DNA from 2 places in the Gelidimonas diazotrophica genome. Region 1 is predicted to be linked to the other one. Evidence: predicted binding sites of a transcription regulator. Region 1 holds the regulator's gene; the other holds the start of a gene.
The links. The regulator sigma-54, encoded in region 1, starts transcription at its own class of promoters, with help from an activator protein. The targets are predictions, from matches to a motif close to TGGCANGNAANCTGCTTT.

Region 1 (4,963 bases):
CGTCACGACAGACCCGGCCGGCTATCAGTTCGCCACTTTGTACGGCGCACCGGGTGCAGTGGCAACCTTTCGCCAGAAGCGCGATGGCGGTCCCAACCTGTGGGTGGAAGGACAGGCAGAGCGGATCGAATACGATACCAAGGCAGAAATAGCCAAATTGTTTTCGCACGCGAAGCTGAAGCGGCTCGATGGCAGCAAGACCATCGACGAAGTCGAAGGCGAATTCATTTCCTACAACAGCGGCAGCGAATTCTTCAACGTTACCAACAGCGCCAGCGGTGCCGGCACGCCGGGCAACGGGCGCATCAAGGTGACCATCCAGCCGCGTACTGTAAAGGGCCAATAAGATGAGCCGATCCAGTATCCCAGGCAGTACCCTGAGCGTGCGCGGGCTGCAAAAAAGTTACAGCAAACGGCTGGTCGTGCGCGACATCTCGCTGGAAGTAAAAAGCGGCGAAGTGGTTGGCTTGCTAGGCCCCAACGGGGCCGGCAAGACCACATCGTTTTACATGATCGTAGGTTTGGTGCCATCGGACGCCGGCACCATTGATCTCGACGGCGTCGACATCTCGCGCCTGCCGATCCATCGCCGCGCGTTACTCGGTCTGTCTTACCTGCCGCAGGAAGCCTCGGTTTTTCGTAAACTGACGGTCGAGGACAATATCCGTGCAGTACTGGAGTTGCAAAAAGAAAATGGCAAAGCGCTCTCGAAAGCTGCCATTGAAGAACGCCTGAACAAGCTGCTGGCCGACTTGCAAATTGAAAAATTGCGCGAAAATCAGGCGCTGTCGCTTTCCGGCGGCGAACGCCGGCGGGTCGAGATCGCCCGGGCGCTGGGCACCAACCCGCGCTTCATCCTGCTCGATGAACCGTTTGCCGGGATCGATCCGATTGCCGTCATCGAGATTCAGCGCATCGTGCGTTTCCTCAAGGAGCGCGGCATCGGCGTGCTGATCACCGACCACAATGTGCGCGAAACCCTCGGCATCTGCGACCGCGCCTACATCATCAACCAGGGTGCGGTGCTGGCCAGCGGCCAGCCCGACGACATCATTGAAGATGCCTCGGTACGGCGGGTGTACCTGGGCGAACATTTCCGCATGTGAAGATAAACCACCTGATGCGACAAGTCCTTTCGGTATGAAGCAATCACTCCAGCTGCGCACTTCGCAGCATCTTGCGCTGACGCCGCAGTTGCAGCAATCGATTCGCCTGCTGCAATTGTCGACGCTGGAGCTGCACCAGGAACTGGAACAGATTCTGTGCGACAACCCGCTGCTGGAACGGCTGGACGATCCGCTCGACCATTCGGTGCGTTTGCTGGCCGATGGCGCAATCAGCACCAGCCCTGCCACCACCACAGCCTCAGCTGAAACCGATCCAGCCAGTATGCAAGACGGCAGCGCCGCCGAAGCAGATGCCGGATTCGATACGCCCGATGCACAGACGGCCGCATCGGACTGGAGTTTTGACGATGTGGCGCGCACCAGCAAAGCACCGGAAGACGACGACGGCCGGGCCCAGCTCGGCGCCCACGAATGCACTCTGCGCGAGCACCTGCTGGAGCAAGCCCATTTAAGCTTGCAGCAACAGCGCGACCGCGCGTTGCTGGAATTGCTGATCGATGCGCTCGATGACAATGGCTACCTGGAAGAATCTCTTGACGCCATCCACGCTCGCTTGCCGTCCGAACTCGATATCGAGCCGGAAGATCTGACGTTCGCGCTGGCCTTGCTGCAAAGTTTCGACCCGGCCGGGGTTGGCGCACGCAACCCGTCGGAATGTCTGGCGCTGCAGATCCGCCGCCTGCCTAAAGCACCGTTCGTTACGCGTCGCCTGGCGCTGGCCATCGTCGAACAACACCTGGCTTTGTTTGCGCAGCGCGACTTTAGCAAACTCAGAAAACTGCTCGATTGCGACGATGAGGATTTGCGCGAAGCACAGGCGCTGATCAGGCAATGCAACCCGCATCCGGGCGCCATATTCGGCAGCGGCAGTGCCGATTATGTAGTGCCCGACGTCATAGTCAGGCCCGGCAAAAATGGCTGGCAAGTCAGTTTGAACCATGAAGTCATGCCGCGCCTGCGGGTCAATGCACTGTATGCCAACATCCTTAAGCAAGACAAGGGAAGCGGCTCGATGACGTCGCAGCTGCAGGAAGCGAAGTGGCTGATCAAGAATATGCGGCAGCGTTTTGATACGATTTTGCGCGTTGCACAAGCGATAGTCGAGCGGCAACGGAATTTTTTCAGCCACGGCGCAGTCGCCATGCGGCCTCTTGTCTTGCGTGAAATTGCTGATACACTAAACCTGCACGAGAGCACAATCTCCCGCGTCACTACCCAAAAATACATGCTCACGCCGCATGGTATGTTTGAGTTGAAATACTTCTTTGGCAGCCATGTCGCCACCGAAACCGGAGGAGAAGCTTCCTCCACTGCAATCCGCGCACTCATCAAACAATTGATAGGAGCTGAAAACCAGAAAACACCACTTTCCGACAGTAAAATCGCCGACATGCTGGGCGAGCAAGGTATGGTCATCGCCCGTCGTACCGTCGCAAAATACCGCGAAGCGCTCAAAATCCCGCCTGTCAATTTGCGAAAGTCTTTGTAGTCCAGTCGTCTGAAGTCCTTGCAATGCAGTTACTGTTGCTGCATTTTGACTCTGGCCGCCCCATCAGGCCCGAAGCAGGCAGCGATAATTTCCATAGGAGTGTTTTATGAATCTCACCATCAGTGGACATCACCTCGAAGTAACCCCCGCCATTCGCGAATATGTACAATCCAAAGTCGAGCGCATTACGCGCCACTTCGATCATGTCATTGATATCGCGCTCATCCTGAGCGTTGACAATCTCCCTGAAAAAGAAAAACGGCAACGCGCTGAAATCAACCTGAATCTCAGCGGGAAAGCGCTGCACGCTGAAAGCACGGATCAAAACCTGTACGCAGCCATCGATACGATGATCGACAAGCTCGACCGCCAAATCATCAAGCACAAGGGCAAGGTACAAGACCACCCACACGATGCCATCAAGCACCGGGACGGAGAACCCGAGTTGCCGGAAGCGTCCGCGATTTCCTGAGAGGAGATACGCAGAGTCGAACAATTCGACTCGCAACAATCAAGGGCGCAAGATGCGCCCTTTTTGGTACCTGATACATCGGTTCAATCTGCTACTGTTACCCGATTGCAACTCCATTCACCATTCCAGCCAAGGCGCACTTTCACCATGACAGAACACGTTCACATTTCGACCGAAAACCAGATCGGCTGCATCACGCTGAATCGTCCCAAGGCGCTCAATTCCTTGTCGCTGGAGATGATCCGGACTCTCACTGAAACGCTGCTGGCGTGGCGCGCCGACACCGGCATCCGCGCGGTGCTGATCCGCAGCAGCAGCGAAAAAGCTTTCTGCGCGGGCGGCGATATTCGTTTCTTTTACGATGTCGGCATTGCAACGCCGCGTGGCGGCAGCGCTTTGCTGGAAGATTTTTTCACCGAAGAATATGCGCTCAACCACCTGATCCATCATTATCCGAAACCGTATATCGCGCTGATGGATGGCGTGGTGATGGGCGGCGGCATGGGCGTGGCGCAAGCCGGCCCTGCCAGCCGGCTGCGCATCGTGACCGAACGCACCAAAATGGCGATGCCGGAAGTCAATATCGGCCTGTTCCCGGATGTCGGCAGCGGCTATTTTCTGTCGCGATGTGCAGGGCAACTCGGTACCTATCTGGGCGTTACCGGCGACATCATCACCGCCGCGGACGCCTTGTATGCGGGCCTGGCCGATTTTTTCCTGCCGTCGTCGCAATTGCCGGTCTTAACAGAAATGCTCGAATCCGGCGACGATATCGAGGTGCGGACGGCCATTTGCGACTTCGCAGCCGACTTCGACAATGGCATTGCGCCCGAGGCCAGCATGCTGGCGGTTCATCGGGACGCGATCAATCGCCATTTTGCACAGGATACAGTGCCAGACATCATCAAATCGCTGTCGCAGGACCAAGCACCGTTCGCCCAAAAGACTCTGGCCCTCATGCAAAAACGTTCGCCGCTGATGATGTGCGTGACGCTGGAACAGATCCGGCGCAGCGCCGCCCTGAGCGTGGCCGAATGCCTGCGCATGGAGCGCACCATGGTGCGTCATTGCTTCGAGCAGGGCGAAGTCATCGAAGGTGTGCGGGCACTGGTGGTGGACAAGGATAACGCGCCGCAGTGGAATCCGGCCACGCTGGCTGAGGTAACGCCGGACATGATCGCCGGCTTCTTCGCGCCGGTCTGGCCGCCGCACGCGCATCCGCTGCGAAGCCTCGAATAACCGTAACTATTCAGCCCGCATCAAGAAACTTCCAAACCGAAGTGGTTTTTTGTAGGAGCGCACCCGGGCGCGGAAGCAGTCGCCTGACTGCAGCCGTTGATCGCGCCCGGGTGCGCTCCTACAACATCGTACCATTCCGCTCTTAATTGCCTTGCCGGCTGAATAGTTACGGGAAACCTTTATAAGCAGGGGGTATATTTAAAAACAGTGGATTTTCCGCATGCTATACATGCGGTATTAAAAAATACCTGGAGGTGTATTTTTTAATGCCCCAATTATCAGAGTTCTTCCACCATGAATAAACGCCGATGTTCGCGCGTTGCATAACGGTCGGTCATGCCGGCAATATAATCGGCAATTTTGCGCGCCTGCGCCTGCAAGTCGTTCTGCCCGGCAGGCAGGCGATGGTCCGGCGGCAGCAGACTCGGCTCTTCCATGAAGGCTTCAAACAGCGCGGTAATGATGTGGCGCGCCTTGGTCGTCATGCGGTTGACCAGATAATGACGGTACAGATTCTCATGCAGGAAATGCTTCATCAGGGCGGCATCCTGCCGCATCTGGTCCGAAAACGCGATCAGCGTGCCGGCGCTGCGCACCGCGTCGATCGATGCCGGTTGCGCCTGCGCGATGCGGGCC
Region 2 (4,963 bases), 1.4 Mb from region 1:
CGCAATCACGCGTAGTCCCATTTCTTCGAGCAAGATGCGTGAAGCCCAGGCATCGCCGCCGATGTTGTAGTCGCCGATAATCGCGACATCGTAGGGCGTGCCCTGAAATTCAGGATGCTTGCCGTCGGCCTTGTCGAACACCCATTCGCGGATCGCATCGTTGGCGATGTGATGACCGAGCGATTGCGAGACACCGCGGAAGCCTTCGCAGCGCACCGGCACGATGGTGTGGCCGTTGAATTCCTTGGTTTTCTTCTTCGATACCGCTTCGATGTCGTCGCCGATCAAGCCGATCGGGCATTCCGACTGCACCGAGATACCTTTGTTCAGCGGGAACAAGTCCTGGATCTCGTCCATGACTTTTTCCAATTTCTTGTCGCCGCCGAAGACGATGTCTTTTTCCTGGAAATCAGAGGTGAATTGCATCGTGCCGAAACTGTCGATACCGGTGTTGCCGATGTAGTAGTTGCGGCGCGAGCCCCATGAATACTGGCCGCAACCAACCGGACCGTGGCTGATGTGGACCATATCCTTGATCGGTCCCCACACCACGCCTTTGGAGCCGGCATAGGCGCAGCCGCGGATGGTCATCACGCCAGGGATAGACTTGATGTTGGACTTGACGCCGCAATCGGTCTTGCCCTCGTCAAACACATTCAAGTGCTTGACACGTTTTTTCGCGGTCTTTTCCGGATAGGCTTTTAAGACCTCACCGATCAATTCCTGGTTGCGAGTTTTGGTTTCTTCAACAGTGAGGCTCATATTCTCTCCAATAAAGCGTGATCGCTTATCAGTGTTCCATCCTCTTGCAAGGAGCTGATCGCTCCCCTCTGCTGGCATGTATTTCCCGAATCGCGATGCGATTCGTCTGCGGCAGAGGGGAGGCATGCATTACGCGGCTGCCAGTTCGGACGCTTTGCCGACCTGCGACTCATCGATTACCGGCATCAAGCCGTGTTCCATCAACAAGTCTTCCAGCTCATCCATCGTGATCGGGGTCGGGATGGTGCCCTTGCCGGCGTTCGCGTGGATCTTCTGCGCCAGGGTCCGGTATTCCTGGGCCTGTTGCGAGTCCGGCGCATATTCGATGCAGGTCATGCGGCGCAATTCCGCATGCTGGACGATGTTGGCGCGCGGGATGAAATGGATCAGCGTGGTATTCAGCTTCAGCGCCAGCGCTTCGGCCAGTTCCAGTTCCTTGTCGGTCTGGCGCTCGTTGCAGATCAAGCCGCCCAGGCGCACGCCGCCGGAGTGGGCATATTTCAAAATGCCCTTGGCGATGTTGTTGGCGGCGTACATGGCCATCATTTCACCGGACATCACGATGTAGATTTCCTGCGCCTTGTTCTCACGAATCGGCATCGCGAAGCCGCCGCACACGACGTCGCCCAGCACGTCGTAAGACACATAATCGGCACCGTCGTAAGCGCCGTTTTCTTCGAGGAAGTTGATCGCAGTGATCACGCCACGGCCGGCGCAACCGACTCCAGGCTCAGGGCCACCGGCTTCAACGCAGCGGATATCCTTGTAACCGACCTTCATCACATCTTCGAGCTCCAGGTCCTCGACCGAGCCGGCTTCCGCCGCCAGGCTGAGTATCGTGTCCTGCGCCTTGGCGTGCAGGATCAGGCGGGTCGAATCGGCCTTCGGATCGCAACCGACGATCAGGATTTTCTGTCCCATTTCGGCCAGTGCGGCGAGGGTATTTTGAGACGTGGTGGATTTGCCGATACCACCTTTTCCGTAAAAGGCAATTTGTCTAAGTTTAGCCATTTGAATCTCTCCTTATATCGATGTGTAAGCAGGTTGACGAGTGACGTTTGCATCCGGTCTGAAGCTGCTTCGAAACTCATATAGCTCTTCGTCTCAAGTCACGCGCTTGGCAAAACATTTTCGGTGCACATCGATATTAGCAATTGCTGTGCCACCTCTTAAACGCATATCCAAGTCATTGATTACATAGATAATTTCATAAATAATGGAGAAAATTTGCAATCCGTACAGGGCTGTCACAAACCGCACAAACGACACTGAATGTAGGGAACGATACAAGCGGCGGGGGCTGGGCGCGACGCTACTAAATGTCGGTTTCCTGCAGTGATAACGGCACCTCTTTTGATGTGCTGCCATGCTGCGAAATGGCGGGTACAAAAGTTGCTATGCACTTCTTTCGGACTGCTATTTTTTAACTGATAAGGGAGTTGCCATGACCAGCATCATTGAAACACCATTCGCCGATCTCGATGCCGATGGCAGGTTGTTAAGCCCGGTATACAAGGGTCCGTTGAGCAAGCCGGGGCGCTTCGGCTTTCGCGGCGAAATCGCGCTCAAGTTCCAGCTCGCGATGGCCGACGAAAAGCGTCCGCCGGAACTCAAGTTCGACCAGGTGATGGCGGTGGCCGACGCCGGAGCGCCGACCATTTCCTTCCTGGCCGGTGTCGCGCCATCGCTTGAGCACTTGAAACTGTTGTGCGAAATCCTCGGCGACAAGCTGTCGCCGGCCGGCAAATACTTTTTCTTCGCCGGCAACCTCGACATCTCGCAGCGCTTCCAGATCGCCTACGGCGGTGCCACTTTCTGGGTGCTGCCGCTGGAAGAGGCCACCGTCTACAACGAATTGCTTGAATTGTTCTGCATCGAGCGCTTTGATCTGAAAAAGCTCGACACCGCCGGCAAGCTGACCGCAGTCGCCGCCGGCGCCGACAAATTCAACGGCAAGTTCAAGGAAATCAGCTTCGACGAAGGCTTGCAGATCATGGGGCCGATCAAGGTCCGTGAAAACCGGCCGGTGTAAACGCGCGTGACGTAGAAAGTATGGGTGACGTGGGCACGATGAGATCGTGCCCACCGCGGCTTTCCGGATGAAAATATACTGCTAAGCGTATATTTTAAAGCCCAATGAATACATGCGGCAATGCCACAAATAAAGCAGATACTCCCTAAAACAATGAAATTATCGTAGGGCGGAAAAGCGCAGCGTCTTCCGCCGTTTGTCTACGTTCGGCGGAAGACGCTGCGCTTTTCCGCCCTACGGCTTTTCCGCCCTACGATAGGCACGCGGCAGGACTGTTCAGCTGGTCAGCATCGCCTCGAACTCGGCCAGCGTGATGCCGATGCATTCGATCTGCTGCTGGTCCAGAAAACGCTGCTCGTTACGCGTCGGTTCGCCTGGCAGCACCGCCCAATGCCGGCTTGATGAGCGTTTCATGATCTGGCGCGCGAAGCTGCGCTGCAACTGGTCGTTGAAACGGCAGCCGAGGAACAGGAAACTGCGGCCTTCGCGCAATTCCTGTACCCGTTCCGGTATCGGGGTCTGAATGTCGATCTCGGTCAGCACCTCGACGTAGTCCGAATCCGAGACGATGAAGTTGTCCGCCGGCGAAACGCCGCCCAGCGGCTTGTAAAGCAGCGTGTCCCAGCCCAGCGCCGCGTCGTCGCCCGACGGCTTGCCGTCGGCCTCATACCAGCCGGTCCAGCTGCCGAAATGTTCGGCTTGCGACAGCCCCTGCGCCTGGCCCCAGGCGCTGCGCTGGTGGGATAGCAGCGCATTTTTCATCGCGTCGTCATACCAGGCGTCGACGATCAGCGGCAGCCCGGGCTGCGCGGCGAAATAGCGATGCAGCGCGGACGGCGCTGCGCCGGCGCAAAAGGCTTGATGCATCAGGCCGATCAGCGTCTTGCGGTGCTTGAAATTTTCGATGAACTGGGCGGCTGCGGTCAGCCGGTTGCGGATCTTGTGCGGCACCGGCACTTTCGCGGTGATCTGCGCCGCCAGCTGTTCCGGCGTATCGGGCACCGGACAATCTGGCACCCGCTCCAGCATGCCGGGTCCGAGATAGGGTATCAGCGTTCCCGCCGCCAGAGCGGAGCGTATTTCTTCTATCGCTTTGTACGAGTGTGCCATGTCAGCCACCGACCTTGCGCGCCTCGACCGTCAATGGCAGGACGGTTGTCGCTGCCATTGGCGGCAGTTCGAGTTGCCAGCCGTTGGAGAGCGTGACTATGCCGCCCCACATTTCCGGTTTTTCCATCGAAACGACGGCCTCTTCCAGGTCTTTCTTGGCCACATAGGCGGTCAGCGCGCCGGCGGAATTCTTGCGGATCATGACTTTCATAGCGTTCTTTCGTAGCGTTCTTTTGTAGCGTTAACTCCAAAGTTAAATCATTGCCAGAACACGCGCTGGCTGTCTTGGTTCAGACATTCCATCAACCGGTCGAGGCGGCCGGCCTGCGCGTGCATCAGCCACTGCGTATGCGCATGGTCACGGCTGTAAAGCGTCCACACGCCGGCTGCCCATTCGATGCGGGCAATCTCGATTTGTCCGCCGGAATGGTCGATGTTGCGCGAACAGCATGGACTGACGATCCGGTAGCCGCCGGGGACAGCTTCCACCGAAGGCGAAACATAGTGATAGCGCGCGCGCTTTTTCAGTAGTCGTGCAATGCGCCGCAGATCAAGCTCGTTCGGATGCGCGGTAGTCATCGACTCCCCCCTCAGGCCAACGCGATTTCCTGTTCCATGCAGCCGACCACGCAGCCGACCACGCAGCCGCCGGCAAATTCCACCATGTACACCGGCGTGTCGGTTTCCACCTGCATGCCGACCTGCACCACTTCGCCCTGCGTGCCGCGCGCCACCAGCAGTGCATCGATCGCTCGGTCCGGATACGAGCCGTCGTTTCGCAAGTCAATATCGGCCATCACGCGCTGGCCCCAATCGTATTTGTGGGTTTTTTGCTCGTTCATCGGCATACCTGTTGTCCGCTTGGTTTCACCACCGCATCGAGCGACTCCAGTTCGCGTCCCTTCATGCCGACGCGGTAACCGTGCACGATGAACTCGATGCCATAGATATAGAACTGCTGGACGAAAGTGCCAATGCTGGTGACATAACCGACATCGCCTTTTTTGACCAGCACGTCGCCGATATCCTTGCCGGGGAAGGTGCCGTCGTTGCGCACCG

Region 2: the regulator sigma-54 is predicted to act here: its motif matches at 1,910-1,927, upstream of nifH (nitrogenase iron protein).

Annotation. Positions count from the first base shown of each region.
Region 1 is NZ_CM146349.1:280,234-285,196, reverse strand. It holds gene lptA (lipopolysaccharide transport periplasmic protein LptA) at 1-346, shown strand, start outside; gene lptB (LPS export ABC transporter ATP-binding protein) at 348-1,106, shown strand; gene KGFNPO_RS01375 (RNA polymerase factor sigma-54) at 1,141-2,616, shown strand; gene hpf (ribosome hibernation-promoting factor, HPF/YfiA family) at 2,723-3,088, shown strand; gene KGFNPO_RS01365 (enoyl-CoA hydratase/isomerase family protein) at 3,236-4,327, shown strand; gene KGFNPO_RS01360 (deoxyguanosinetriphosphate triphosphohydrolase) at 4,606-4,963, opposite strand, start outside.
Region 2 is NZ_CM146349.1:1,687,269-1,692,231, reverse strand. It holds gene nifD (nitrogenase molybdenum-iron protein alpha chain) at 1-762, opposite strand, end outside; gene nifH (nitrogenase iron protein) at 892-1,773, opposite strand; gene KGFNPO_RS07795 (hypothetical protein) at 2,207-2,794, shown strand; gene KGFNPO_RS07790 (SIR2 family NAD-dependent protein deacylase) at 3,071-3,904, opposite strand; gene nifT (putative nitrogen fixation protein NifT) at 3,906-4,115, opposite strand; gene KGFNPO_RS07780 (DUF3024 domain-containing protein) at 4,163-4,483, opposite strand; gene KGFNPO_RS07775 (nitrogen fixation protein NifZ) at 4,495-4,746, opposite strand; gene KGFNPO_RS07770 (nitrogen fixation protein NifZ) at 4,743-4,963, opposite strand, start outside.